Microbispora sp. ZYX-F-249: one gene and its partner. The main gene of each other region encodes a partner of the protein of the gene in region 2 in a complex. Links are inferred from orthologs where the notes say so. Each region holds a gene or a part of one and is shown on either strand. Other genes may lie near its edges.

Region 1 (3,163 bases), on a different replicon or contig from region 2:
CTTGTTCTCGAACTCGTAGCCGTCGTTGCCCTCGCCCAGCGGCTCCAGGTCGATGATCACGCGCGCGAACTGGCCGGAACCACCGGTCTGCTTCTTGTGCGTGTACTCGACCTTCTCCACCTTGCGGCGGATGGTCTCGCGGTAGGCGACCTGCGGGCGGCCGACGTTGGCCTCGACCTTGAACTCGCGGCGCATCCGGTCGACGAGGATCTCCAGGTGGAGCTCACCCATGCCCCAGATGACCGTCTGCCCGGTCTCCTCGTCACGGCGGACCTGGAAGGACGGGTCCTCCTCGGCCAGCCGCTGGATCGCGGTCGACAGCTTCTCCTGGTCGCCCTTGGTCTTGGGCTCGATGGCCACGTTGATGACCGGCGCCGGGAAGGTCATCGACTCGAGGACGACCTGCTTGACCGGGTCCGAGAGGGTGTCACCGGTGGTGGTGTCCTTCAGACCCATGACGGCGACGATCTGACCAGCGGTCGCGGTGGGGCGCTCCTCGCGCTTGTTCGCGTGCATCTGGTAGATCTTGCCGATCCGCTCCTTCTTGCCCTTGACCGAGTTCACCACAGTGGTGCCGGCCTCGAGCGTTCCGGAGTAGACGCGGATGTAGGTGAGCTTGCCCAGGTGCGGGTCGCTCATGATCTTGAAGGCGAGTGCGGCGAAGGGCTCGCTCACGTCCGCGTGGCGCTCGACGATCTCCTCCTCGTTGCCCACCGCGTGACCCTTGAAGGCCGGGATGTCGGTGGGAGCCGGGAGGTAGGCGACGATCGCGTCGAGCAGGGGCTGCACGCCCTTGTTCTTGAACGCGGTGCCGCACAGGACCGGGTTGATGGAGCCGCTGATGGTCGCCCGGCGGATGGCCGCGACAAGCTGCTCCTCGGTGGGCTCGACGCCCTCCAGGAAGAGCTCCATGAGCTCGTCGTCGTTCTCGGCGACGGTCTCGACGAGCTTGTCGCGCCACTCACGGGCCGCGTCGGCGTGGTCGGCCGGGATGTCGACGGTGTCGTACATCTCGCCCTTGGCCGCCTCGGCGCTCCAGAGCAGGCCCTTCATCTTCACCAGGTCGATGACGCCCTTGAAGTCGGCCTCGACGCCCCAGGGAAGCTGAACGACCGCCGGGGTGGAGCCCAGCCGGTTGATCATCATGTCGACACAGCGGTGGAACTCCGCGCCGACCCGGTCCATCTTGTTCACGAAGCAGATGCGGGGCACGCCGTAACGGTCGGCCTGGCGCCAGACCGTCTCGGACTGCGGCTCCACGCCGGCGACGCCATCGAACACCGCGACCGCGCCGTCGAGAACACGCAGCGACCGCTCGACCTCGATGGTGAAGTCCACGTGTCCGGGCGTGTCGATGATGTTGATCGTGTGATCAAGCCAGCTGCAGGTGGTGGCGGCAGACGTGATGGTGATGCCGCGCTCCTGCTCCTGCTCCATCCAGTCCATGGTGGCAGCGCCCTCATGGACCTCACCCAGCTTGTAGTTGATGCCGGTGTAGAACAGGATGCGCTCAGTCGTCGTGGTCTTGCCCGCGTCGATATGGGCCATGATCCCGATGTTGCGGACCCTGGCCAGGTCAAGAGCGGTCGTGGTGGCCACTTCTTCGCGTCCTTAACTCGTCGTCGGTGCTCACTACCAGCGGTAGTGCGCGAAGGCCTTGTTGGACTCGGCCATCTTGTGCGTGTCCTCGCGCCGCTTCACGCTGGCGCCGAGGCCGTTGCTCGCGTCGAGCAGCTCGTTCATGAGCCGCTCGGTCATGGTCTTCTCGCGGCGCGCCCGGGAGTACTGGACAAGCCACCGCAGCGCCAGCGTGGTGCTGCGCGAGGCCTTGACCTCGACCGGCACCTGGTAGGTGGCGCCACCGACGCGGCGGCTCTTCACCTCGAGCGTCGGGCGGACGTTGTCGAGAGCGCGCTTGAGGGTGACGACCGGGTCGTTGCCGGTCTTCTCCCTGCAGCCCTCGAGGGCGCCGTAGACGATCGACTGCGCGAGGGAGCGCTTGCCGTCCAGGAGAACCTTGTTGATGAGCGCGGTGACCAGCGGCGAGTTGTGCACCGGGTCAGCGACCAGCTGGCGGCGGCCAGGGGAACCCTTGCGCGGCATGTCAGCTCTTCTCCTTCTTCGCGCCGTAGCGGCTGCGGGCCTGCTTGCGGTTGCGGACGGCCTGGGTGTCCAGCGAACCACGGATGATCTTGTAGCGAACACCCGGCAGGTCCTTCACACGACCACCACGCACGAGCACCATCGAGTGCTCCTGGAGGTTGTGGCCCACCCCGGGGATGTAAGCCGTGACCTCGATGCCGTTGGTGAGCCGAACACGGGCCACCTTGCGCAGCGCCGAGTTGGGCTTCTTGGGGGTGGTCGTGTAAACGCGGGTGCAAACGCCGCGCCGCTGCGGGCTCCCCTTGAGGGCAGGAGTCTTGGTCTTGCTGACCTTGTCCTGCCGGCCCTTTCGGACCAACTGCTGAATGGTGGGCACCGCGTCTCCGTTTCGTGCCTAGCCGGTGATACGTAGGACCCGGTCGAGGTGGCGATGCCGCCTCTCACAGGCTTGCAGGTACTGCCGGTGTCATGACCTGCTGGTTTTCACTCCCCTTCGACCCCCGCGCTCGGGCGTGTCGCGCTCTTGTCGCAGCACTCCCGGGCGGACCCGGTCGATCTGGAGGAGTCACGCGGCGCCCCACACGCCTTCCTCGTCGGAAAGCGGCATTTGAGCGCACGCATGCGAGCCCACAGACGGGCACGAAGGTAAAGCCTACCCGCCCTCGTACAACACGTCAAAACAGAGGAGGACGCCCCGGAGGGACGTGCCCCGCTGTCCTGACGTGCCGCTTCGCCGACGGCCCGAGCCGGACCGCCGAAGGACTCGGCCCCCTATCATACCGCCCCCACGAGGGGCTTCTCACGGTTTCGGCGCCGTCCCCGCCCCCGTGGCGCCGGACACCCACGCCCGTCACGCCGGAACGGACACCCACGCCCGTGCCGCCGGACACGCACGGCCGTACGCGGACCCGTGGACAACGGGAAGCGGCCCGGGGCGTGGTGCCCCGGGCCGCTTCCGTATGTTCACCGCCGCGGCGATCGCTCACCGCGGCGACCTGTCAACGGCCGTACTGGCCGAAGTCGTACTCCTCCAGCGGGACGGCCTCGCCGCTGCCCGAGC
Region 2 (3,545 bases):
AGCAGCTGCGCCATCACGTCGTTCGCCGAAGCGTCGTCGATCTGGACGCCGAGGAAGATGATGCGGTCCTCGAACAGCTTGTTGTAGGGGTTCATCTCCTTGACGCCGTACGACGTGCGCTCGACGAAGGAGGGAAGGACGTAGCGGCCGTTGATGTCACCCGGCCGGATCAGCTCACTCATCTGGGAAGCTCCAGTCACGAGACGGCGCCCTCGGAGGGCACCTGGCGGGCGCTGCGCACCACGTGGTCGATGAAGCCGTAGTCCTTGGCCTCCTCGGCCGTGAACCAGCGGTCCCGGTCGGAGTCGCGCTCGATCTGCTCGAGCGGCTGGCCGGTGTGGTAGGCGATCCGCTCCGCGAGCGTCTTCTTCACGTAGAGCATCTGCTCGGCCTGGATCGCGATGTCGGCCGCGGTGCCGCCGATGCCGCCGGACGGCTGGTGCATCATGATCCGGGCGTGCGGAAGCGCGTACCGCTTGCCGCGGGCGCCGGCGCAGAGCAGGAACTGCCCCATGGAGGCGGCCAGGCCCATGGCGACCGTGCAGACGTTGTTCGGCACGTACTCCATCATGTCGTAAATCGCCATACCGGCGGTTACGGAGCCACCAGGGGAGTTGATGTACATCCAGATGTCGCGATCGGGGTCATCGGCGGCGAGGAGCAGGAGCTCAGCGCACAGCCGGTTGGCCACCTCGTCGTTCACCTGGGTGCCGAGCACCACGATCCGCTCGCGCAGCAGGCGCTGGTAGAGCTGGTCCTCGAGGCGGGAGGGGCCACCCTCCGGGCTCCGGGCCTCGAAGCCGGAACCACCGGTCGGGAAGAAGGTCGGCGGGCTGGTCACAGCGTCACCTTCCGATGCTCGTAATCGATTGGCTTTGCTTGTGACCTTAACGCGCGGCGCAGACAGGTCATGCCCGTGCGCCGTGCTGTTCGCTGTCGGCGCATGCCCGGCCGCGACGGCGCGTCCGCGCCGCATCGCTCGTGTTTCCCGCCCATGGCCGGACAGCCGAGACACATGTGTCACGGCCGCCCGCGTGCTCCCTAGCCACGGTAATAAACAAATTCTCAGGGATTTGCCCCGATATAACCGAAACCCCCGGCGCACCCGAGTGCGACGGGGGTTCCATCGTGGCCTGCCGCACCGGCCCGCGCCGCGGCGGGCCGGCGGCAGATGTCAGGCGAGAGCCTCGGAGATCAGCTTTCCTTGGTCTCGTCGGCGGGCTCCTCGCCCGCCTCGTCCACGCCCACGGCCTCCTGCTCGGGGTTGAGCTCGGCGTAGATGGCCTGGACGTCCACCTCGTTGCCCGCGGTGTCGGTGACCTTGGCCGCGTCCCCGATGACGGTCTTGGCCTTCTCGCGCACGATCTCCATCATCGCCAGCGGGAGCTGGTTGTTGTCGGCGAGGTGCTGGGCCAGCGTGTTCGGCGCGACGCCCATCTGCATGGCGCGGCGCACCACGAAGTCGGTGAGCTCCTGCTCGCTGACGCCGATCTCCTCCGCCTTGACGATCTTGTCGAGCACGAAGCCCGACTTCAGCGCCTTGGCCGCGCTCGCCTCGTACTCGGCGAACAGCTCTTCCTCGGTCGTCTGCTGGAGGCGGAGGTACGCCTCACGGCTCAGGCCGCTCTCGGCGACCTGGTGCTCGAGGTTGTGCTTGCGCGCGTCGATCTCCGCCTGGAGCGCGCTCTCGGGCAGCGGGATGTCGATCTTCTCGAGCAGCGCGTCGAGCGCCTTCTCGCGGCTCTGCACGACCTGGTCCACCAGCTTGTTGCGGCGAACCTGCTCGCGGATGCTGTCCTTGAGCTCGTCGAGCGTGTCGAACTCGCTGGCGAGCTGCGCGAACTCGTCGTCCAGCTCGGGCAGCACCTTCTCCTTGACCGACTTGACGTTGATGATCACGTCGGCCTCCTCGCCGGCGTTCTCACCGCCGACGAGCGTGGTGCGGAAGGTCTTCTCGTCGCCCGCGGCCATGCCCTGCAGCGCGTCGTCCAGGCCCTGCAGGACCGAGCCCGCACCGACCTCGTAGGACACGTCGGCGGCCTGCTGCTCCTCGAGGTTGCGGCCGTCGATCTCGGCACGCAGGTCCATCACGACGTAGTCGCCGTTCTGGGCCGGCCGCTCGACGCCGGTCAGCGTCGCGAAGCGCTGGCGCAGGGCCTCGAGCTGGGCGGTGATGTCCTCGTCGGTCACCTCGGCGGGGTCCACCACGATCTCGGCGCCCTGGTAGTCCGGGACGTCGAAGGCGGGGCGGATGTCCACCTCGGCGGTGAACTCGACCTGCTCACCGTCCTCGATCTTGGTGACCTCGATCTCCGGCTGGCTGACCGGGAAGACCTCGGTCTCGTCAACGGCCTGGCCGTACAGCTTGGGCAGGGCGTCGTTCAGGGTCTCCTCGAGAACCACCGCGCGGCCGAAGCGCTGCTCGATGATCCGGGCCGGCACCTTGCCAGGACGGAAGCCGGGCACGCGCACCTGCTGCGCGACCTTCTTGTACGCGGCCTGCAGGCTCGGCTCGAGCTCCTTGAACGGCACCTCGACGGTGAGCTTGACCCGGGTAGGGCTGAGCTCCTCGACAGCGGTCTTCACGGGGTGGTCTCCTTGATCCAGCATCTGGTGATCGCGGGCACGTCGTGCACGGCAACCGCGGCACAGTAACGCGCGCCGCGCCCACGTGAAAGGCGCAGGATCACCGTCTCGCCTGCACGCGACCTGTCCGGGCATGCTCGACTGTGGCGGGTGTCCAACGCCAAGGGCAGTCTAGAGCAGATGAGGCCCGGTAGCGACTGATCAGAGGTCGGCCATGATCTGCCGCAGCAGGTCCACCGTCTCCGTGGGGGTGGTGCTGACCGCGCAGAGGCGTTCCATGACCTCGCTGTAGCGGTCGACCTCTTCCCGTTTGTCCAGGTAAAGCGCGCTGGCGAGCTGCTCGACGTACACGATGTCGGGCAGGTCGGGGTCGGCGAACCGCAGGATGCTGAAGGCGCCGCCCTCGGCGGCGTGTCCTCCATAGCTGAACGGGATGACCTGAATCGTCACGTTGGGCTGGTTCATCAGGTCGATGAGGTGCTGAATCTGGCCCCGCATGACGTCGACACCGCCGATCGGGCGGCGCAGCGCGGCCTCGTCGATCACGGCCCAGAACTTGGGGCTGTTCCCGCCGTCGAGGATGCGCTGGCGTTCCAGCCGCAGGTCCACCCGTCTGGCGATCTCCTCCGGCGCCGCGCCGACCGCGCCGGCCATGATGACGGCGCGCGCGTACTCCTTGGTCTGCAGCAGGCCGGGAACGAACTGCACCTCGTAGGTGCGGATGCGCTCGGCCGCCTCCTCCAGACCGACGTAGGCCTGGAACCACGAGGGCAGCAGATCGTTGAACCTGTGCCACCAGCCGGGCTCGTTGGCCCTTTCGACCAGGTTCATCACGACATTGCGCGTCTCCTCGTCCTCCACTCCGTAGAGAACGAGAAGGTCGGCGACATCGCGCTCCTTGAACCCGACTCGGCCCAGCTCCATCCGGCTGATCTTCGACTCGGACGCCCGGATGCACT

What was found. Proteins that work in one complex are often made in the same cells at the same time.
Region 1: the proteins of tig (region 2) and rpsG are in contact, whole or in part, in a crystal structure (PDB 3GTY), measured with the Thermotoga maritima proteins. The link is inferred for Microbispora sp. ZYX-F-249 from one-to-one orthologs. Residues at the interface, in WP_004081061.1 of Thermotoga maritima: Glu122, Val124, Val129, Leu130, Tyr133, Glu188, Gly259, Ile262, Tyr263, Glu266, Ser270, Glu273, Gln274, Glu277, Arg308, Gln311, Ile312, Ser315, Tyr316, Glu325, Arg329, Arg336, Leu363, Phe366, Trp367, Arg373, Leu377, Arg381, Leu384, Glu387; in WP_004081843.1 of Thermotoga maritima: Lys34, Lys52, Lys55, Glu59, Arg62, Gln63, Glu66, Asn67, Lys69, Val71, Arg95, Ala109, Lys110, Lys111, Gly112, Arg113, Pro114, Glu117, Glu121, Ile124, Ala125, Tyr127, Asn128, Asn129, Thr130, Gly131, Lys135, Asp139, Arg142, Met143.

Annotation. Positions count from the first base shown.
Region 1 is NZ_JBDJAW010000006.1:285,928-289,090, forward strand. The notes cover bases 369-3,163. They hold rpsG (30S ribosomal protein S7), read right to left. Parts: upstream 2,104-3,163; coding sequence 1,633-2,103; downstream 369-1,632. Other genes in these bases: fusA (elongation factor G), read right to left, coding at 369-1,548; rpsL (30S ribosomal protein S12), read right to left, coding at 2,105-2,479; AAH991_RS10960 (DNA-directed RNA polymerase subunit beta'), read right to left, coding at 3,102-3,163. Also shown: more of fusA, read right to left, coding at 1-368.
Region 2 is NZ_JBDJAW010000031.1:5,093-8,637, forward strand. What follows is about bases 391-3,199. They hold tig (trigger factor), read right to left. Parts: upstream 2,587-3,199; coding sequence 1,195-2,586; downstream 391-1,194. Other genes in these bases: AAH991_RS29260 (ClpP family protease), read right to left, coding at 391-841; AAH991_RS29270 (Sco1979 family transcriptional regulator), read right to left, coding at 2,788-3,199. Outside these bases: AAH991_RS29255 (ATP-dependent Clp protease proteolytic subunit), read right to left, coding at 1-182; more of AAH991_RS29260, read right to left, coding at 197-390; more of AAH991_RS29270, read right to left, coding at 3,200-3,545. UniProt on the Bacillus subtilis protein: Involved in protein export. Acts as a chaperone by maintaining the newly synthesized protein in an open conformation. Functions as a peptidyl-prolyl cis-trans isomerase.